Regions from separate parts of the Saccharopolyspora sp. NPDC050389 genome, predicted to be linked through region 3. Evidence: riboswitches for the same ligand, from Rfam matches in the RefSeq annotation. Region 3 holds a riboswitch; each other region holds the start of a gene.

Region 1 (7,238 bases), on a different contig from region 3:
GCATGACGGTGACCGGCCGCACCGTTGCGGAGAACCTCGCCGAACTCGATCCGCCGGACCTCGATGGCGAGGTGCTGCACCGGCTTTCGAACCCGATCCACCCCACCGGCGGGCTGACCATCCTGCGCGGATCGCTCGCGCCCGACGGCGCGGTGGTCAAGAGCGCGGGTTTCGACTCGACGAGTTTCGACGGCACGGCGCGCGTTTTCGACGGCGAGCAGGGTGCCATGGATGCCGTGGAGGACGGCACGCTGAAACCCGGCGATGTGGTCATCATCCGCTACGAGGGGCCGCGCGGCGGGCCGGGCATGCGGGAGATGCTCGCGGTGACCGGTGCGATCAAGGGTGCCGGACTGGGCAAGGACGTGCTGCTGGTGACGGACGGCCGATTCTCCGGCGGCACCACGGGATTGTGCATCGGGCACGTGGCGCCGGAGGCGACCGACGGCGGACCGATCGCGCTGGTGCGGGACGGCGACCCGATCCGCCTCGACCTCGCCAATCGCACCCTGGACCTGCTCGTCTCCGACGAAGAACTCCTGCGCCGCCGCGAGAACTGGTTTCCGCCGGCGCCGCGGTTCCGCAAGGGCGTGCTCGGCAAGTACGCGAAGCTGGTCGGCTCGGCGGCGGAAGGAGCGGTTTGCGAGTGATCAGGTTCGCGGGCCCTGCTGCGGCCGGGCCTGGAGCTGTTCCGCCATTTCCTTGGTGATCCGAGACGTCGTGCCGCACCAGGTGCAGGTCAACGCGTACCGGGTGCTGGTAGGGAACAGCGGGATGAAGAACAGCGTGAACTTGGTGATGCCCTTGTTGAGGGTCGTCGCGTACGTGCCGCGGCAGCCCGGGCAGGTGAGCTGCAGGCTGGCCAGCCGCTGGACCCTGCTCCGGAATCCCCAGATGATCACGCTTTCCTCCCCGGTGCGGTGTGTGATCGCCAGCCGACGTTAGGGCCGGCCGGGATTCGAGCGGGGCGGGTTGCTCGATCGTCGATGAGTGGGAGTGCTCACATCGAAGCGAACGGCCTGTTCGCGCCGCCTATCGGAGTGAACAGGCCGTTCGCTTTATGTCGCCGGGTTCAGTCCCAGGACAGGGAGCCGCCGGACTGGTATTCGATCACCCGGGTCTCGAAGAAGTTCTTCTCCTTCTTCAGATCCATGGCCTCCGACATCCACGGGAAGGGGTTGTCGGCCTCCGGGAACACCGGCTCCAGGCCCAGCTGGGCGCAGCGCCGGTTGGTGATGAAGTGCATGTACTGGGCGCAGAGCTCGGCGTTGATGCCGAGCAGCCCGCGCGGCATCGTGTCGCGCCCGTAGGCGATCTCCAGCTCGCAGGCCTCCGCCAGCATCCTCCGGATCTCCGCCTGGAACTCCTCGGTCCACAGGTGCGGGTTCTCCAGCTTGATCTGGTTGATGCAGTCGATGCCGAAGTTCAGGTGGATCGACTCGTCGCGCAGGATGTACTGGTACTGCTCGGCGATGCCGACCATCTTGTTCCGCCGGCCCAGCGCGAGGATCTGCGCGAACCCGGTGTAGAACCACATGCCCTCGAAGATCACGTAGAACGCCACGAGGTCGCGCAGGAATGCCTGGTCGGCCTCGGTGCTGCCGGTGGCGAAGTCGGGATCTTCCAGGCTGCGGGTGTACTGCAGCGCCCAGGCGTCCTTGTCGGCGATCGACGGGATCTCGCGGTACATGTTGAACAGCTCGCCCTCGTCGAGGCCGAGGCTTTCGCAGATGTACTGGAAGGTGTGGGTGTGCACGGCCTCTTCGAAGGCCTGGCGCAGCAGGTACTGGCGGCACTCGGGGTTGGTGATGTGCCGGTAGACGGCGAGCACGATGTTGTTGGCCACCAGGGATTCCGCGGTGGCGAAGAAGCCGAGGTTGCGCTTGAGCAGCAGGCGCTCGTCGGCGCTGAGCCCGTCGGCGGACTTCCACAGCGCGATGTCGGCCTGCATCGAGATCTCGGTGGGCATCCAGTGGTTGTTGCAGCCCGCGAGGTACTTCTCCCAGGCCCAGCCGTACTTGAGCGGGAGCAGCTGGTTGACGTCGGCGCGAGCGTTGATCATCGCCTTGTCGCCGACGGCGACGCGGCCGCCGGAGCGGTCGATCTCGCCGAGCCCGGCGGAAGTGTTCGGCTGGGTGGTGGTCATGCGCTGGTGCTCCAGAACGGTGATGCGGACAGTTTCAGCGAAACTGCGATGGGTGACTGGGGATGGTGTGGCCGGCGGAGCCGCCGCGCGCGAAGGTTCCCGATTTCAGGCAAAATCGGGAACCTTCGGCCCGCGGCCGGGCGTCCGGTGTCAGGCAGGGCCGGTATCGGCCGGCCGGCTCGTTCTCACTGGCAGGCTTCGCAGTCGGGGTCTTCGACCGAGCAGGCCGCGCCGGCCGACGCGGTCGGGATCTCCGAAACCGGGACCGCGGTCGGGACGGCGTTGAGCTTGCCGTCGGTGCCGCGCAGGGTGCTCTTCTCCACGTGGGTCGCGCTGGTGGAGCGCAGGTAGTACGTGGTCTTCAGGCCCTTGTGCCAGGCGAGCCGGTAGAGCTCGTCGAGCGTGCGGCCGCTGGGCCGGCTGACGTAGAGGTTCAGCGACTGCGCCTGGTCGATCCACTTCTGCCGACGCGCCGCAGCCTCCACCAGCCAGCGCGGTTCGATCTCGAACGCGGTGGCGTACAGGTCCTTGAGCTCCTGTGGGATCCGCTCGATCGGCAGCAGGCTGCCGTCGTGGAACTTCAGGTCCGCGACCATCGCCTCGTCCCACAGCCCGGCCCGCTTCAGGTCGGCGACCAGGTGCGGGTTGACCACGGTGAAGTCGCCGGACATGTTCGCCTTGACGTACAGGTTGCGGTAGACCGGCTCGATGGACTGGTTGACGCCGCAGATGTTGGAGATCGTGGCGGTCGGCGCGATGGCCATCACGTTGGAGTTGCGCATGCCGTCGCGCACCACCCGCGCCCGCAGCGCCTCCCAGTCCAGTGTGGACGATAGGTCCAGGTCGACGTCGCCGTCGCGGGCCTCGGCGAGCAGTTCGAGCGAGTCGATCGGCAGGACGCCGCGGCTCCACAGCGACCCGTCGAAGGACTCGTAGCGGCCGCGCTCGGCCGCGAGCGCGCTGGACGCGGCGATGGCGTGGTAGCTGATCTGCTCCATGCTGCGGTCGGCGAACTCCACCGCGGCATCCGACGACGCCGGGATGCGCTGCACGAACAGCGCGTCCGCGAAGCCCATCAGCCCCAGCCCGACCGGCCGGTGCCGCAGGTTGGACCGGCGCGCCTCGGGGATCGTGTAGAAGTTGATGTCGATGACGTTGTCCAGCATCCGCACGGCGATGCGGGTGGTGCGCTCCAGCTTCTCGGCGTCGATGCCGTCGGCGGTGACGTGCCGGGCCAGGTTGATCGACCCGAGGTTGCACACCGCCACCTCGTCGGTGCTGGTGTTCAGGGTGATCTCGGTGCAAAGGTTCGAGGAGTGCACGACGCCGTTGTGCTGCTGCGGTGAACGCAGGTTGCACGGGTCCTTGAAGGTGATCCAGGGGTGGCCGGTCTCGAAGAGCATGGTCAGCATCCGCCGCCACAACTCCACCGCTCGGACCCGCTTGAACACCTTGATCTCGCCGCGGTCGGCGGCCTGCTCGTAGGCGCGGTAGCGCTCGGCGAACGCCCGGCCGTAGAGGTCGTGCAGGTCCGGGGTCTCGTCCGGGGAGAACAGCGTCCACTGCCCGTCGGCCTCGACGCGGCGCAGGAACTCGTCGGGCACCCAGTTCGCCGTGTTCATGTCGTGGGTGCGGCGGCGGTCGTCGCCGGTGTTCTTGCGCAGGTCGAGGAACTCCTCGACGTCGATGTGCCAGGTCTCCAGGTACGCGCACACCGCGCCCTTGCGCCGGCCGCCCTGGTTGACCGCCACGGCGGTGTCGTTGGCGATCTTCAGGAACGGCACCACGCCCTGCGACTTGCCGTTGGTGCCGTTGATGTGGGCGCCGATGCCGCGCACCGGCGTCCAGTCGTTGCCCAGCCCGCCGGCGTACTTCGAAAGCAGCGCGTTGTTGCTGATCGAGTGGAAGATGCCGGACAGGTCGTCGTCCACAGTGGTCAGGAAGCAGGACGACAGCTGCGGCCGGGTGGTGCCGGCGTTGAACAGCGTCGGCGTCGAGCACATGAAGTCGAACGACGACAGCAGGTGGTAGAACTCGATGGCCCGGGCCTCGCGGTCGTCCTCGCGCAGCGCGAGGCCCATTGCGACCCGCATGAAGAACGCCTGCGGCAGCTCGAACCGGGTGCCGTCGTGGTGCAGGAAGTAGCGGTCGTAGAGGGTCTGCAGGCCGAGGAAGCCGAAGGTCAGGTCGCGTTCCGGAGCCAGCGCGCCGCCCAGTCGCGCCAGGTCGAAGGTGCCCAGCTCCGGGTCTAGCCGGTTCAGCTCGATGCCGCGCCGCACGTAGTCGGCGAAGTACTTCGGGTAGCGGGCGCGCATCTCCTCCTGGTCGGCCTCCTGCGGCTCGCTGAGGAAGCTCAGCGCCTCGCGCCGCATCCGGTCCAGCAGCAGCCGGGCGGTGACCTGCGAGTAGTTCGGTTCGGTCTCGATCAGCGTGCGCGCCGCCATGACCTGGGCCAATGCGAGCTCGTCGTCGCTGATGCCGGTGTAGCCGGTGCGTCGCACCTCGTCGAGCACGGCTTCCGCGGACACGCCGGACAGCCCGGCGCAGGCTTGGTGGACCACAGTGGACACGCGGGTCCAGTCGTTGAGTGTCGCCGTCACGGGCTCTCTCCCTCGCGAGCTCGGCGGACCACGACGGCGCGCGAGGAGACCCGGCGGCGGCAGCCGCTGGTCGTCCGCGCAGACCCGCCCTCGAGGTCCCGGACTGCACGCTTCGCGCGTGCACCGGCGGCAGGTCTTCGGACTCACGGGCGGCCTAGTGGTCGCGGCTTCCCAGGCTGCTCGCCCAGTGCTCTACCCGCTGCCGTTTCGGCAGTCGGGTCACGACGTTCGTTCCCGTTCACCGCTGCGGGGCAGTCCCGGATTCGCACCGGGTTCCCTCTTGCCTCACCGGATGCCTCCGGTGAACCACCAGCGATCGACACACTACATGTTGGGTTCAGAGACGGCGTGCATGGGCAGATAACGGCGTGGCGCGGTACCGGTCGACAGTCCGGGCGCATTGCCCGAGACTGGGCGGCCGAGGGCTGGCGAAAGGGGTACCGGTGGACGAGGCGAAGCTTCGGTCGTTGGTTTCGGAGTTGACCGTGGCGGACAAGGCGCTGCTGTTGACCGGCGCCGACTTCTGGACCCTGCACCCGATGCCCAAGATCGGGTTGCGGTCGCTGGTGCTCTCCGACGGCCCGAACGGGGTGCGCGGCACGACCTGGGACGAGCGCGACACCTCGCTGCTGTTCCCGGTGGCGTCCGCGCTGGCGGCGACGTGGGATCGGGCGGCGGCGCGGGCGGTGGGGGAGATGTTCGGCGACGAGGCGCGCCGCCGGGGCGTGCACGTGGTGCTGGCGCCGACGATCAACGTGCATCGAAGTCCTTTCGGGGGCAGGCATTTCGAGAACTTCTCCGAAGATCCGTTGCTGATCGCCGAGATCGGCGCCGAGGTGGTGGCGGGCATCCAGTCGCGCGGGGTGGCCGCGACGCCGAAGCACTTCGTCGCCAACGACAGCGAAACCGAGCGGCTCAGCTACGACGCGGTCGTCGACGAGCAGACGCTGCGCGAGGTCTACCTCAAGCCGTTCGAGCGGATCATCGCGAAGGCCTCGCCGTGGGCGCTGATGGCCGCCTACAACTCGGTGAACGGCCGCACGATGACCGAGAATTCCGCGCTGGTGAACGACATCCTCAAGAGCGAGTGGGCGTGGGACGGGATGCTCGTGTCGGACTGGTTCGCCACCCGCTCGCTCAAGGAGGCAGCGCTTGGCGGCCTCGACCTGGCGATGCCCGGCCCGAAAAGCCCTTGGAGCGGCGGGAAGCTCGCGAAAGCCGTGGAGCGGGGCGAGGTTCCCGAGGAGGTGCTCGACGACAAGGTTCTGCGCGTGTTGCGGCTGGCCGACCGCGTCGGTGCGTTCGAGGACTCCGAACCCGGCGGCGGCGGACCGTCGGAGGAGGCCCGGCCGGTCATCCGGCGGCTCGCGGCGCAGGGATTCGTGTTGCTGCGCAACGAGATCGTGGCCGACGCGCCACTGCTGCCGATCGACCCGAAGGTCGCGAAGGTCGCGGTGATCGGCGAGAACGCCACCATCCCCGCGGTGCAGGGCGGCGGCTCGTCGCACGTCAGCCCGCCGCACGTGGTGACGCCGCTGGACGGGCTGCGGGCGGCGTTGCCGGACGCGGATGTGGTGTACCAGCGCGGTGTCCGGCATAGGCGACTGCTGGACGTGATCCCGGACGCGGAGAGCACCGATCCGGAAGGTGAGGGGAGCGGCCTGCGGGTCGACTACCTCGGCGCCGACGGTGCGGTGCTCGAGAGCGAACTGCGCGGCACCGATCGGCTGGTGTGGCTCGGTGGCCTGCCTGCCGGGACGAAGTCGTTTCGCCTGCGGGGAATTCTCCGGCTCGACGTCGGTGAGCACGTGTTCGGGGTGAACGGCACCGGCAGCTTCCGCGTCGAACTCTCCGGCCGGGAGGTGCTGGCCGCGGACGTGGTGCGAGCGGACGGGATCGGCGACCCGCTGGGCGACATGCTGGAACCGCCCGAGCAGCGGTTCAACGTGGTGCTCGTGGAATCGGACCTGGACGCTGCCGGTCAGGCCGCGCTGACCGTGGAGTTCACCCCGCAGAGCCTCGATGCGCTGGTGGCGGTCGGAATCGGGCACCGCGCGCGGGAATGGGACGACGCCAGCGAACTCGCCGCGGCCCTGGCGATCGCCCGGGACGCCGACGTCGCGGTGGTCGTGGTCGGCACCAACGACGAGGTCGAGACCGAGGGCCGCGACCGCGTCTCGCTGGACCTGCCGGGCGCGCAGAACGAGCTGGTCCGCAAGGTGGCGGCGGCGAACCCGAACACCGTCGTGGTGGTCAACGCCGGCTCGCCGGTGCTCATGCCCTGGGCCACCGACGTGCCCGCGGTGCTGTGGACCTGGTTTGGCAGCCAGGAATACGGGGACGCGCTGGCCGACGTGCTGCTGGGGCGGGCCGAGCCCGGCGGCCGGCTGCCGACGACGTTCCCGGCCGAGCTCGCCGACGTCCCGGTCCCGCTGCCCGGCGTGCAGCCGGTGGACGGCGAACTGCATTACGCCGAGGGAACTCTGGTCGGC
Region 2 (7,238 bases), on a different contig from region 3:
GGGATCCAGCCGCGGTCTTCCATCGCCTGGACCAGGGCGTGCGCGCGGGTCTCGATGTCGTCGACCTGCTCCCGGGCGGCGCTGCCGTCTTCGGCGAGCCCGAGCGCTTCCCGCAATCCGGGCAGTGCGGCGGTTTGCCCGCTCCACATCTGGCGCGCGCGCAGCATCGCGAGCACGAGGTTCACCCGGGCCTCGCCGGCCGGGGCATCGCCGAGCACGTGCAGGCCGTCGCGGATCTGGGCGTCCTTGACCTCGCAGAGCCAGCCGTCGACGTGCAGCAGCATGTCGTCGAACTCCGCGTCGTGCGGCCGTCCTTCGAGCCCGAGGTCGTGGTCGAGCTTGGCGGCCTGCATCAGCGTCCAGATCTGGCTGCGGATCGCGGGCAGTTTCGCCGGGTCCATCGCGGAGATGTTGGCGTGCTCGTCGAGGAGCTGTTCCAGCCGGGCGATGTCGCCGTAGCTCTCCGCGCGGGCCATCGGCGGCACGAGGTGGTCGACCAGGGTGGCGTGCACCCGGCGCTTGGCCTGCGTGCCCTCGCCGGGGTCGTTGACCAGGAACGGGTAGATCAGCGGGAGGTCGGCGATCGCGGCGTCCGGAGCGCACGAGGCGGACATGCCCGCGGTCTTGCCCGGCAGCCATTCGAGGTTGCCGTGCTTGCCCAGGTGCACCATGGCGTGGGCGCCGAACTCGTCGATCAGCCAGCGGTAGGCCGCCAGGTAGTGGTGGCTCGGCGGCAGGTCCGGGTCGTGGTAGATCGCGATCGGGTTCTCGCCGAAGCCGCGGGGCGGCTGCACCATGAGCACGACGTTGCCCGCCTGGACGGCGGCGAGCACGATCTCGCCGTCCGGATCCTGGGAGCGGTCGACGAACAGCTCTCCCGGCGGCGGTCCCCAGTGCTCCTCGATGTCGGCGCGCAGGTCCTCGGGCAGCGTCGCGAACCAGCTCGCGTAGCGGCCGGCGGGGATGCGGACCGGGTTGCCGCTCAGCTGCTCCTCGGACAGCCAGTCCCGGTCCTGGCCACCGGCGGCGATCAGCGCGTGGATCAGGGCGTCGCCGTCTTGGCTCGCGACGCCGGGCAGTGCGTCGGGGCCGTCCGCGGGGCCGACGTCGTAGCCGTGCTCGCGCAGCGCCTGCAGCAGGCGGACCGCGCTGACCGGCGTGTCCAGGCCGACCGCGTTGCCGATCCGGGAATGCTTGGTCGGGTAGGCCGAGAGCATCAGTGCCAGGCGCTTTTCCTGCGGTGGCACGTGCCGCAACGTTGCGTGCCGGACCGCGATGCCGGCAACCCTGGCCGCGCGTTCGCGGTCGGCCACGTAGACCGGCAGACCCTCGGCGTCGTTCTCCTTGAAGGAGAACGGCACGGTGATCAGGCGGCCGTCGAACTCGGGCACGGCGACCTGCGTGGCCATGTCCAGCGGCGACAGGCCCTCGTCGTTGTCCTCCCAGGCGGCGCGGGTGCTGGTCAGGCACAGCCCCTGCAGGATCGGGATGTCGAGTTCGGCGAGCGCGCCGACGTCCCACGCCTCGTCGTCACCGCCGGCGGAGGCGGTGGCGGGTTTCGTGCCTCCCGCGGCGAGCACCGTGACGATCAGCGCGTCCGCCCGGCCGAGCTGCTCCAGCAGCTGGGCGTCGGGCGCTCGCAGGGAGGCGCAGAACAGCGGGAGGGCTTGGCCTCCGGCGTCTTCGATGGCCTCGCACAGCGCGTGCGCGAACGCGGTGTTGCCCGCCATGTGGTGCGCGCGGTAGTAGAGCACAGCGACGGTCGGTCCTTCGGTGCGCCGCGGTGTCCGCTCCAGCACACCCCAGGTCGGCGTTTCCGCCGGCGGCTCGAAGCCGTGCCCGGTGAGCAGGATCGTGTCGGACAGGAAGCGGTGCAGCTCCGCCAGGTTGTCCGGGCCGCCGTGGGCGAGGTAGCGGTGCGCTTCGGCGCACACCCCGCTCGGCACGGTCGAGCATTCCATCAGTTCCGCGTCCGGGGCCTGTTCGCCGCCGAGCACGATCACCGGGCGCGGGCCCGCGAGCAGGGCGTCCAGGCCCTCTTCCCAGGCCCGGCGGCCGCCGAGCAGTCGCACGACGACGAGGTCGACGTCCTCCAGCAGCGGCGGCAGGTCGTCCACGCCCAGCCGCGCCGGGTTGCCGAGCCGGTACTCGGCGTCGGCGGCCCTCGCGCTGAGCAGATCTGTGTCCGAAGTGGACAGAAGTAGGATCATGCGGATCGCTCCTCGGCGTGGCGAACGGCGTCGCTGGGCCTGGGCGCGCGTGCGCGGCGCATGACGGCACCTCTCTCGGGGTCCTCGCCCCGGTTCGTAGGTCGCGGCGACCGGAGTCTCCTGGCTCCCGGATCAGCGCTCGCTCCGTCTTCCCGTCCAGTTCGGACAGTGACTTCCTGGAGTCCGCTCCCCGGTGACAGTGGCGGGACCGCGCCGGATTCGCACCGGCTTCCTCCGCATGTCGCCGCTGAATGCTGCGACCACTCTTCGCAACGAGGCGATCTTACGTCAAGCGGCGCGGGCATGACGCGCGTCGCACCGCTCTTGGTTTGCGTCCGCAACTACCGAGGTCCGTAGTATCACCCGCGTGTTGCACAGAGCCAGACCAGAACGGGACGCGTGTCCCGGCGCGCTGCGGGTGCACGAGGCAGCCGACGGTGGGCTGGCCCGGATCCGCGTCCCAGGCGGCGTGCTCACGCCGTCCCAGGTTCGAGCGATCGCGGCGGCCGCGGCCCTCGGCGACGGTGGTGTGGAGCTCACTTCGCGGGCGAACGTGCAGGTGCGCGGCCTACCCGCGGGAGCGGAGCTGGAACTCGCCGCTCGGCTCCGGGCGGCGGGGTTGCTGCCGTCGGCAACGCACGAGCGGGTCCGCAACATCATCGGCTCGCCCTCCGCAGACGGCCGCGAGCTGGTGGATGTTCGGGCGGTGACCGGAGAACTAGACGCAGCGCTCTGCGCGACGCCGTCGCTGGCGGCCCTGCCCGGGCGTTTCCTGTTCGCCGTCGACGACGGCAGCGCGGACGTCATCTCGCTCGGCGCCGATGTCGGCCTGCTCGCGGAGCGGGCCGGCACCCTGGCGCTGGTGCTCGCCGGCGTGGACTCCGGTGTGCGGGCGACTCCACAACAGGCGGCCGGCGTCGCGATCGCCGCGGCGGAGGCGTTCCTGGCGGAGAAGGCCGCACAGGGCCGCTCTGCGTGGCGGCTGGCCGAGCTCGACGATGGCGCGCGCCGGATCACCGGTCGGCTGTCCGCGACCTTCGACGTCGTCCCGGCCGAGCCGCGGCCGCTGCCGTCGAACCGGCAGAGCACACATGCGCAGGTCGGCAGGGTGGATCGCCGCGACGGAACGGCCGCGGTGGTGGCGGGGGCACCACTGGGCCTCCTGTCGCGGGACCAGCTGGATATCATCACCGCCGCGTCCGACGCCGCGGGTGAACTTCGCCTGACGCCGTGGCGGACCGTCGTCCTGCCCGGTTTGCGGCCGGACGAAGCCGGCCGGTGGATGTCGGACCTCGGTGCGCGCGGTCTGCTCGTCGATCCGTCCTCGGCAGGTGTCGGGGTGACCGCGTGCACTGGTCGTCCCGGGTGCGCGAAGGCGCGGGCCGACGTCCGCGAAGACGCCCGGCGCACGTTGCAAGCCCCGGCCGGCGGCGCTCTGCCGGTGCATTGGTCGGGTTGCGAACGGCGCTGCGGCCGACCACAGGGGCGCGTTGTGGAAGTACTGGCCACCGGTGCCGGCTACGAGGTCGGTCTCGACGAGGAGACACGGGCGTCCGAAGCCGATGCCGACCAGGTATCCGCCGCGCTCGTCGCGGCACGGAGGAAAGTGTGAACGAGAACAACGGGGCGCCCCGCTACCGCGGGGTGCCCGACTACGTCCGGGAAGGGGCGGAGATCTACCGCCGCTCCTTCGCCACGATCCGTGCGGAAGCCGCCCTGAGCGGCCTGCCGCCGGAGGTGGCCGGGGTAGCGGTGCGGATGATCCACGCCTGCGGCATGGTCGACCTGGTCGACGACCTCGCGCACTCTGCGAACGCGGTGATCAACGCGCGCGCCGCGCTCCGCGACGGCGCGCCGGTGCTGTGCGACGCCGCGATGGTCGCAGCCGGCGTGACCCGACGTCGCCTGCCCGCGGACAACGCCGTGATCTGCACGTTGTCCGACGAGCGGGTCCCAGGCCTGGCCCGCGAGCTGGGCACGACGCGCAGCGCCGCGGCGTTGGAGCTGTGGCGCGACCGGTTGGCGGGCTCGGTCGTCGCGATCGGCAACGCCCCGACGGCGCTGTTCCGGCTGCTGGAGATGATCGAGGACGGCGCCCCGAGGCCCGCCGCGGTGCTGGGCCTGCCCGTCGGATTCATCGGTGCCGCGGAATCGAAGGAGGCGTTGGCGGAGCACCCCAGCGGGCTGGAGCACCTGGTGGTGCACGGCCGCCGGGGCGGCAGCGCCATGGCGGTGGCCGCCATCAACGCGATCGCGAGCGAGGAAGAGTGAGCAGCAACGGCAAGGGCACGCTTTTCGGCGTGGGTCTCGGCCCCGGCGACCCGGAGCTGGTGACGGTCAAGGCGGCTCGGCTGATCGAACGGGCCGAGGTGATCGCGTACCACAGCGCCCGGCACGGCCGGAGCATCGCGAGATCCGTCGCCGAGCCGTACCTGCGGCCGGGGCAGATCGAGGAGGCCCTCGTCTACCCGGTGACCACCGAGACCACCGACCACCCGGGCGGCTACCAGGGCGCCATCGACGAGTTCTACGCGGACTGCGCGGCCAGGCTCGCCGCGCACCTCGACGCCGGGCGGGACGTGGTCCTGCTCGCCGAGGGCGACCCGCTCTTCTACGGGTCCTACATGCACATGCACAAGCGGTTGGTGGGCCGCTTCCGGGCCGAGGTCGTCCCCGGCATCACGTCGATCAGCGGCGCCTCGGCTGCGCTGGGGCGCCCGCTGGCCGAACGCGACGAGGTCTTCACCGTGCTGCCGGGCACCCTCCCGCCGGACGTCCTCGCCGAGCGGCTCGCCACGACCGATGCCGCCGCGGTGCTCAAGCTGGGGCGCACCTTCGAAGGCGTGCGGCAGGCGTTCGAGAAGGCCGGACGCGTGGACGAGGCGTGGTACGTCGAGCGCGCGACCACGGATCGGCAGCGCGTCCAGCCGTTCGCGGACGTCGATCCGGACACCGTCCCGTACTTCTCGCTGGCACTGCTGCCCGGACCGGCGAATTCGGACGTCGCAGTCCACGCGACCTCTGCGACGTCTGCGATCGCTGCGGCCGGCGGCGCAGAGCGGGGCGAGGTCGTGGTGGTCGGGCTCGGTCCCGGCGGGCGCGAGTGGGTGACGCCGGAGGCCCAGGCGGAGCTCGCCGCGGCCGACGACCTGGTCGGCTACGCCCCGTACCTCGCCCGGATCCCGGACAACCCGCGGCAGCGCAAGCACGCGTCCGACAACCGGGTGGAGGCGGAACGGGCGGAGTTCGCGCTGGAGCTGGCCAGGCGCGGGTCGCGGGTCGCGGTGGTCTCCTCCGGTGATCCGGGTGTGTTCGCGATGGCCAGCGCGGTGCTGGAGGTCGCGGCGGAGCGCTCGGACGTACCCGTGCGGATCCTGCCTGGCATGACGGCGGCGCAGGCGGTGGCGAGCCGCGTCGGCGCGCCGCTGGGCCACGACTTCTGCGTGCTGTCGCTGTCCGACCGGCTCAAGCCGTGGGAGGTGATCGTCGAGCGGCTGCGCGCCGCGGCCGCCGCTGACCTGGTCATGGCGATCTACAACCCCGCCTCGCGCAGCCGGACCTGGCAGGTCGCGGCCGCCCGGGACGCGGTCCTGGAACACCGCTCGCCCGACACGCCGGTGGTCATCGGCCGGGACGTCGGTGGCCCGGCGGAGAGCATCAAGGTGGTGCACTTGGCCGACCTCGATCCGTCCGATGTGGACATGCGGTGCCTGCTGCTGATCGGCTCGTCGACGACGCGGATCGTCGGCGGCGCCGACGGGCGCGATGTCGTGTTCACGCCGAGGCGCTACCCGGCGTGATCTCGTTGGCGCAGCGCGGAATCGAGCCAGGCGATGGCGTCCTCGACCGTCTCGGCCGATGGCGCGGGAGGCTGGGGTGGTCGCTGGACCACCACCACCGGCAGCCCGAGTTCGCGGGCCGCGGTGAGCTTCGCGCTCGTCATCGAACCGCCGCTGTTCTTGGTGACCACGACGTCGATGCTGTGTTCCCGCAGCAGGGCGAGCTCGTCGCGGACCGTGAACGGCCCGCGGGCGAGCAGCACAGTCGTGTGCGGCGGCAGCGGCGGTTCGGGCGGATCGACGGTCCGAACCAGGAATCGGAGGTCGAGCGCGGCGAAGTGCGCGAGGCCCTGCCGGCCGGTGGTGAGGAAGATCCGTTCGCCCAGCTCCGGCAGCAGCGCCGCGGCCGTCGTCATGGACGGCACCGCCCGCCAGTCGTCACCGGGACCCGGCTGCCAGGCGGGGCGGCACAGCACCAGGATCGGGCAACCCGCGCGATCCGCTGCCGCCACGGCGTTTTCGGTGATCGTGCCGGCGAACGGGTGGGTGGCGTCGACGACCGCGTCGACCTGCTCGCGCCGGAGCCAGTCGGCCAGCCCGTCGGGACCGCCGAAGCCACCGACGCGCACCTCGCCCGGCGGCAGCTGCGGTTCGCGGACCCGACCGGCGAGGGAGGACGTGACGTGCAGGTCTGGCCGCTCGGCGAGCCGCTCGGCGAGCTTCCTGGCTTCGCCGGTGCCACCGAGGAGGAGCACGCGGGTCATCCGACCCGCCTGGTTGTCGTTGCCGTCGTTGCGAACCGCATGAGGAGCATTGTCCCGGTATGAGCGGGCGAGAGGAGGGATCGGGCCTCCGGTACGGCTGGACGACGGGGGCCTGCGCGACGGCGTCGACGGCGGCCGCCTACACGGCGCTGCTGACCGGGACGTTCCCCGATCCCGTCGAGATCGTCCTGCCGAAGGGGCACCGGCCCGCCTTCGCGCTCGCGCGCGAACGGCTGGGTGACGGCTTCGCGACGGCCGGTGTGATCAAGGACGCCGGCGATGATCCCGACGTGACGCACGGCGCTCTCGTGTCGGTCATGGTCAGCCTCGCGGAGCCGGGACAGGGCGTGCTGTTCCGCGCTGGCGAGGGCGTGGGCACCATCACCAAGCCCGGCCTGCCGCTGCCGGTCGGCGAACCGGCGATCAACCCCGTGCCGCGGCAGCTGATCCGCGACGTCGTCGCGCGCGTCGCCGCGGAGCACGGC
Region 3 (7,238 bases):
CGAAACAGGAATCTCCCCATCAGCCAAGCGAGGCCCGGTCGAACCGCGCCCAGTCCAAGGAGTTGGGCGGGGCGGCCCGGATCCCGGACAGCGCGCCGCTGGCGGCGACATTCCAGTCGCTGAACCCCCACACCAGCAGGCCGCTGTTGTCCCTGGCGAGGCGCTGGGCGTCGGCGAGCAGCCGCGCCCGCTCCGCCTCGTCCGGAGTGCTCATCGCCTGCGAGAAGAGCGCATCGAACTCCGGCGACCGGTATCCGGTGTAGTTGTTGCTGCCCGCGTCGCCTCGCATGCGCTGCGCCATGAAGGTCGTCAACGGCAGGGGAGCGGTCCTGGTGTGGGCGGCGACGCCGGCGGTCTTGATGTCGGAGAAGTACGTCTCCGACGGCCTGACCCGCGGCGTGGCGCGCAGCCCGATCTCGCCCAGCTGCTCGCCGAGCAGCGTCGCCGCCGACTCGAAGTAGGGATCGGCGGCGCTGGTGAGCAGCTCGAACTCCAGCCCCTCCGCCCCGGCCTCCCGTAGCAGCGATCGGGCGAGGCCGAGATCCCGTTCGCGCTGCGGCAGGTCCTGCGGGTAGTACTTCAAACCCTTGCCGAACAGGTCGTTGCCGACCAGGCCGCGCCCGCTGAGCGCGACGTCGAGCAGCGTTCGGCGGTCCACACCGGACGCGATCGCCCGCACCAGCCGGGGATCGTGGAACGGCGCGCGATCGACCTTGAGCGCGACGGCCTGCATGGTGCCGCCGGGCGCGGCGAGCACCTCCGTCCGGTCGTCGTGCTGCAGCAGGCTCGCGGAGTTCGCGCTGATGTCGTGGGCGTAGTGCACCTGGCCTGACATCAGCGCGGCGACGCGGGCGCTTTCGTCGTTGATGGGAATGAATTCCAGCTCTGCGGGATTCGGGGCACCTTCCCAGTAGCCGTCGAACCGGGCGAACACGGCGGGCCTGCCGGGCTGGAACGAGGCGAACCGGAACGGGCCGGAACCGACCGGCGCGGCGAAATCCGTGGTTCCGGCCGGAACGATCTCGGTGGCGGGCGCGCCCCACGCCGAGGGGAATTCGAAGTTCGGCGCCCGCAGCACGAGTTCCAGCTCGCCGGCCGAACGCGCGCGGCTGGCGGTGAAGTCGACGGCGGCGAACTGCCACCGCGCCGGCGATGCCGTGGCGGGGTCGGCGATGCGGCGGTAGCTGTAGAGGACGTCGTCGGCGGTGACCGGCCGGTTGTCGTGGAACCGGGCGCTGCGTAACCGGATCAGCCACCGCTTTCCGGTCGCGTCGGGTTCCCACGACTCGGCCAGGCGCGGCACGACGCTCATGTCGTCGGCGTAGCCGACCAGCGTGTCGAACAGTGCTTTCGCCCGCGCCTGGTCGACGAACAGCGAGCTGGTGTGCGGGTCGAGCGATTCCTTCGCGCCCGACGTCGGGAACGCCACCCGCAGCCGTCCGTTCGAGCCGCCCGCGCCGCCGCAGGCGGTGAGCGAAGCGACCGCGAGCGCTCCCAACGCCCCCTTGAGCAGCTTCCGTCGATTGACGCCGGTCACCTTCGCGTCTCCTTCCCCTGATCCCGCGCCGGTTCGCCGGCGCGGTCGAGCAGTCCTCGTCGTTCCAGCAGGGCGGCACCGGCCCCGCCGAGCAGTCCCACTACAAGCAGGGCCAACCACGGCACCCACCGGATCGGCGCCTCGCCTGCGACGTCGAGCAGCGCGCCGACGACCCAGCTCACCGCCGCCGCGACCAGGCTCGACACCAGGTAGTAGAAGCCGTAGTACGTGCCCGCCAACCGCTCGCTGCCGACGATCGGCAGCAGTTCCATCGCGAACGGATTGGTGATCGCCATGCCGATGGTGAACACGACGGTCGTCAGCAGCACCGGAACGCACGCGAGCGCGACCACGCCCCAGCCCGGCTCACCCGCCGCGGGCGCGTCGAGCAGCGGGCTGCTCAGCAGCAAGGGCAGGAAGGACGCGCCCATGCACGCCAGCCCGATCGACACCGATCGCCCCGCGCTCCACCGCCGCCGGCACCACTGCGTGATCCGGACCTGCAACGCGATTCCGACGACGGTCGACACGACGAAGACGGCGGCCACGGCCTCGGTGAGCCCGGACACCCGCTGCGCCTCCAGCGGCAGCATCAGGTAGAGCTGGTTGTAGAGCCCGAAGTACGCCGACAGCGCCAAGGTGAACATCAGGAAGCGCCGGTTGGCGAAGACCTCGCGCCAGCTCCCGAGCACGCTGTGCTGCTGCGGCCCGTGTTCGCGCCGCGGCAGCACGACGATCTGGGCGAGCGTCAACACCGCGAAGGCGACGCACGCCACCAGCGCGATCAGCCGGAAGTCGAGGGCGAGCAACGCGGCGCCCAGCAACGGCCCGACGAGAGTGCCGGCGTGCGCGAAGACGTTGAACACGGCGAACGCCTCCGCGCGCCGATCCCCGGCCTCGTGCATGAGGTAGGTGCGCACGGCGGGGTTGAACAGGGCGCCCGCCAAGCCGGTGAGCACCGCGGCGGCGACCAGCCCGGGCAACGACGTGAACACGCCGAAGAGCCCGAAGGAAACCACCCGCAACGCGCATCCAGCGATGATCATCGGGCGGCACCCGAGCCGGTCCGAGGCGGTTCCGCCGACCAGGAACATGCCCTGCTGGCTGAGGTTTCGGATGCCGAGGACCAGCCCGATCATCGCCGCGCCGTACCCGAGGCCGGTCATGTGGGCGGCGAGGAACGGCAGCAGCATGTAGAAGCCGACGTTGATGCCGAACTGGTTGATCACCAGCAGCCGCGCGGCGGGCGACAGCCGCCGGAATCCGTCCAGGGTCATCGCTCGCCCTCCTCGGACACCGGGCAACCGGAGCCGTCGGCGCCGCGGTTGCGACACGGATCGACGACGCGGCGCGTCTTCATCCAGCCGGCGGATCCCGAGTCCACTTCGGACGGTTCGGTGGCCGTGGGCACCAGGCCGTGGTCGAGGTGGTACTGGTCGTCGTAGATCGTCTGCCATTGACTTCCTCTCCGGCGTGAACGCCGGAGATTCCTACTGCGTCTGTCGGCGCGGGCGTCGCGCCGACAGGTCACCTCGGTGGGTTCCTGCTTCACCGCGCTGAGCCCCCACCTGCGTGGGTGGTCTTACCTGCGCTCCACAGGCTGTCACCGCCAGTCCGGCGGCCTTCGCGACGTTCACCGCCGCATTGATGTCCCGGTCCAGCCACACCCCGCATGAGCCGCACTGCCACGTGCGCACGTGCAATGGTTTGGGGCCGTCTTTGGTGCCGCAGGCCGAGCAGGTTTGCGAGGTGGGTTCGAAACGGCCGATGCGGATCACCTGCCGACCGTGCAGGGCGGCTTTGTATTCCAGCATCGCGACGAATCCGGACCATCCGGCGTCGTGCACGGACTTCGCCAACATGGTGCGCGCCAACCCGTTCACTGCCAGATTTTCCACTGCGATCGCTTGGTTCTCGCGGATCAACTGGGTGGAGAGCTGGTGGTGGAATTCTCGGCGAGCGTCAGCTACCCGCGCGTGGGCGCGAGCGAGCTTGGTCCGTTCCTTCTCCCGGTTGGCCGATCCTTTCTCCTTGCGGGACACGGCACGTTGTGCCCGCTTGAGCTTCTTCTCCGCCTTCCGCAGAAACCTTGGCGATGTGATTTTGCGGCCGTCCGAGGTCACCGCGAAGTGCTTCAAGCCCAGGTCAATCCCGACCTCCGGTGCGGAGCCGCTGATCGGTTCCGGCCTGGTGTCGACCACAAACGAGGCGAAATACCTTCCGGAAGCGTCCCTGATGACCGTCACCGATGAGGGCTTCGACGGCAGTGTCCGGGACCAGGTGACGGGGATGTCGCCGATCTTCGGTAACCGGAGCCTCCCGCCAGGGGTGATGGACCAGCGGGCGTTGGCGGTGAACCGGATCGCCTGCCTGCGGTCTCGGCGGGTTTTGAACCTCGGTGCGCCCATCTTCCGGCCCGCTCGTTTACCTGACAGCGAATCGAAGAAGTTGCGGAATGCCTGGTCGCAGTCTCGAAGCGCTTGTTGAAGCACGACGGTCGACACTTCGGATAACCAGGCGCGTTCAGGGGTGTTCTTCGCATCGGTGATCAGCCGCTTCGACAACTCACCCGCACTCGGGGCTTTCTCACCTGCCTCGTGCGCTGCGTTTCGTGCTCGTACAGCGTCGTTGTACACCACCCGAGCGCACCCGAACGCACGGGCCAGCAGGGCTTGCTGGCCTTGCGTTGGGTAGAGGCGGAAGGAGTACCGCAGCTGCACACCAAGATCGTATGACCTCGGTTTATCAGATCAACACTGCGCCGAAGCTGGACCGCCACTACTGGCGCGCTGAGCGGCTGTGGTCCGGCTCTTACTTCGCCGGTTCCGTGGGCAGCGCTCCGATCAGCGTGCTGCGCCAGTACATCGAATCCCAAGCACGTCCGGTTTAGGCCTGCCCAGCCCTTGGCGGGCTTCGCGGAGTGGGCCTTCGCCACCGCCCTGAAGGGTGGCGCACTGGCCCATATCGCAGCGCCGAATGCGTTCCAGGCACGCAGAGTTCCAAGGGGGAAGCAAGGGTGTCTCCACGCAGGTGTCAGCGGGCGAACAGAGCAGGGCTGGTTATGCCGGTGCTGCTGAACTGCTGTTTTCGGACACCTGGTGGAATCGGGGACTCGGCCGGTCTTAGCGTGGCAGGGGCGGGTGGCGACGACGCGCGCGGCGCGGTGCTGCACCTTCAGTACCTCCTCCGGGGCTCCGCGACCCCGTACGAATCGGTACGACGGCGTCAGTCTCCTGACTCGTGGATCATCGCTACCCGCTCGCCTTCCCACCGCTTGGTGCGGCAGTGGCATCGGTGGCGGTAGCTCCCCATTCACAGTGGCGGGACCGTGCCGGATTCACACCGGCTTCCTGCGCGCCGTCGCATGAACAACAACGCTGACGCTTGCACCAGACGAGCCGGGTGTCAAGACACCGAACCCAAGATCACCTCCAGTGCCGCAGGACGCGACGTGTGAGACGCCCTCGGCCGAGACTCGGCCAAGGGCGCCTCTCGTCCCGCCTGATGGTGGTCAGGATTGTCCTTAGTGGACATGCCATCGGCGCCGGCCGGCCGGCTCAGCGCGCCAAGCGCCCGAGCAGGGCGGCCGCGATGCTGATCATGATGCCGGCGGAGACGACCAGGACGCCGAAGTCCAACGCCAGGTGCGCCGGCGTGCCGATCAGCAGGCCGCGCAGCGCGTCGACCTCGTAGCCGAGCGGGTTCGCGTAGTTGGCCACCTTCAGCCACTCGGGCATCAGGTCGACCGGGTACAGGGCGTTGGAGGCGAAGAACAGCGGCATGGTGATCGCCTGCCCGATGCCCATCAGCCGGTCCCGGGACAGCACCAGCCCGGCGATCGTGATGGACAGGCAGCAGAAGAACGCCGAGCCGAGGATCACCACGACGGCCATCGCGAGCAGGTTCACCGGGTTCGTGGTGAGGCCGACGCCCAGCAGCGCCGCCAGCACCAGCACCACGAGCGCCTGCACCAGCGCGCGCACCCCGGCGGCGAATGCCTTGCCGGTCACCAGCGCGACCCGCGGCGTGGGCGTGACCAGCAGCTTCGCCAGCACGCCCGCGTCCCGCTCCCAGATGATCTGGATGCCGTAGAAGATCGCGATGAACAGCGCCGACTGAGCCAGGATTCCCGGCGCGAGGAAGTCGAGGTAGGGGACGTTCCCGGTGGGGATCGCGCGCAGCCCGGTGAACACCTGGCCGAAGATCAGCAGCCACAGCGCGGGCTGCACGGCCCTGGTGAGCAGCTCGGCCCGGTCGTGCCGCAGCTTCTGCAGCTCCACCAGGCACATCGCCGCCACCCGCGCCGCCACCAGGCCCGGCGGGCTGCGCCGCACCGGTTCAACCGAGGCGGCCGGAGGTGCGTCGAGTCGCGCGGACATCTCGCATCCCTTCTCCCGTTTCCTCGAAGGTATCGTCGGTGATCGTCCGGAAGACGTCGTCGAGCGTGGCGTCCGGTCCCACGGCCGCCTTGAGCTCGGCGGGGGTTCCCCGGGCCCGGATCCGCCCGCGGTGCATCAGGGCGAGCCGCTCGCAGTGCTGATCGGCCTCGTCCATGTAGTGCGTCGTGACCAGCACGGTCATCCCGGTCTCGGCACGGATCTCGGCGATCCGGTCCCACACGCTCTCCCGGCCGATGGGATCCAGGCCGATCGTCGGTTCGTCCAGCACGAGCAGCCTCGGCCCGCTGACCAGCGCCTGCGCGAGTTCGAGGCGGCGCACCATGCCGCCCGAATAGGTGTTGGCCAGGCGCTCGGCGACGGCGGCGAGCCCGACGGCGGCCAGCGCGGCGCGCACCGCGGATCGCCGCTGCGCGCGCGGAACGTCGAAGAGCCGGGCGAACAGCGCGACGTTCTCCTGCCCGGTCAGCGATCCGTCGGCCGAAAGCTGTTGCGGCACGTACCCGATCAGCCGCGCGCCGCCAGCTTGTGGCGCGCCACATCGACGCCGAAGATCTCGACGGCGCCCGCCGCGGTGGGCAGCAGGGTGGTGATCGCCCGGATCGTGGTGGTCTTGCCCGCGCCGTTGGGGCCCAGCAGGCCGAACACCTCGCCGGGCCGGACGTCGAGGTCAATCCCGTCGACCGCGACCTGCTCGCCGAACGACTGCCGCAGGCCCCTGCATCGCACGGCCATCTCGGTCATCCGCGCCACCTCCTTCCACTGCCCGCACCAACGCGTTCAACCCGCGCAGGGCATCGGCGACCGCCTTTTGATCCACTTTGGACAGATTGGCGAGGGCGCCGCCGACGAGGCGGGTCCGCGCGTGCCGCCAGGCGGCGATCCGATGCGCGGCGGCGTCGGTCAGGTGCAGCCGGATCGCGCGGCGATCGGCCGGATCGGTCTCGCGGCGCAGCAGGCCGACCCGGGCGAGCTGATTGACCAAGGTGCTCACGGAGTTCGGCGCCATGCGCAGCTGGAGCGCGGCACCGGCCACGCTGACGCCGGGCTGCTGCTCGACGACCTGCAGCAACTCGACCTGAGCGCCTCGCAGGTTCGGCATCGCCAACTCGGCGCGAAGGCTGCGCCGCACGACCCGCCGCAGCGCCGCGATCACGGTCATCAGCTCGTCGGCGACGATCTGCGCGTCCACATCGCCCACCTGTCAACGTTACCTCTCATTGCGAGGTATCGGCCGATCATCGCGGGACGCGAGATGCAGGAGCGGCACGGTGTGCCGCAGGGGGAGGGGTTTCCGCTGGGCA

Evidence for each region. Region 3 has a riboswitch for cobalamin ahead of AB0I53_RS03635 (RNA-guided endonuclease TnpB family protein). Riboswitches for the same ligand answer to the same signal wherever they lie in the genome.
Region 1: linked by a shared signal. The riboswitch ahead of AB0I53_RS02450 (ribonucleoside-diphosphate reductase subunit alpha) and the one ahead of AB0I53_RS03635 (RNA-guided endonuclease TnpB family protein) in region 3 are both predicted to bind cobalamin.
Region 2: linked by a shared signal. The riboswitch ahead of cobN (cobaltochelatase subunit CobN) and the one ahead of AB0I53_RS03635 (RNA-guided endonuclease TnpB family protein) in region 3 are both predicted to bind cobalamin.

What each region holds. Positions count from the first base shown of each region.
Region 1 is NZ_JBFAKG010000002.1:238,651-245,888, reverse strand. It holds gene ilvD (dihydroxy-acid dehydratase) at 1-650, shown strand, start outside; gene AB0I53_RS02460 (zinc-ribbon domain-containing protein) at 651-902, opposite strand; gene AB0I53_RS02455 (ribonucleotide-diphosphate reductase subunit beta) at 1,073-2,161, opposite strand; gene AB0I53_RS02450 (ribonucleoside-diphosphate reductase subunit alpha) at 2,332-4,746, opposite strand; cobalamin riboswitch at 4,857-5,072, opposite strand; gene AB0I53_RS02445 (glycoside hydrolase family 3 C-terminal domain-containing protein) at 5,190-7,238, shown strand, end outside.
Region 2 is NZ_JBFAKG010000056.1:46,540-53,777, reverse strand. It holds gene cobN (cobaltochelatase subunit CobN) at 1-2,210, opposite strand, end outside; cobalamin riboswitch at 2,324-2,445, opposite strand; gene cobG (precorrin-3B synthase) at 2,578-3,822, shown strand; gene AB0I53_RS31190 (precorrin-8X methylmutase) at 3,855-4,481, shown strand; gene AB0I53_RS31185 (precorrin-2 C(20)-methyltransferase) at 4,478-6,010, shown strand; gene AB0I53_RS31180 (cobalt-precorrin-6A reductase) at 5,998-6,753, opposite strand; gene AB0I53_RS31175 (cobalt-precorrin-5B (C(1))-methyltransferase) at 6,813-7,238, shown strand, end outside.
Region 3 is NZ_JBFAKG010000004.1:54,639-61,876, reverse strand. It holds gene AB0I53_RS03650 (ABC transporter permease) at 1-20, opposite strand, end outside; gene AB0I53_RS03645 (ABC transporter substrate-binding protein) at 20-1,537, opposite strand; gene AB0I53_RS03640 (MFS transporter) at 1,534-2,814, opposite strand; gene AB0I53_RS03635 (RNA-guided endonuclease TnpB family protein) at 3,028-4,257, opposite strand; gene AB0I53_RS03630 (transposase) at 4,269-4,427, shown strand; cobalamin riboswitch at 4,743-4,932, opposite strand; gene AB0I53_RS03625 (ABC transporter permease) at 5,095-5,916, opposite strand; partial or broken gene AB0I53_RS03620 (ATP-binding cassette domain-containing protein) at 5,876-6,678, opposite strand; gene AB0I53_RS03615 (MarR family transcriptional regulator) at 6,605-7,036, opposite strand.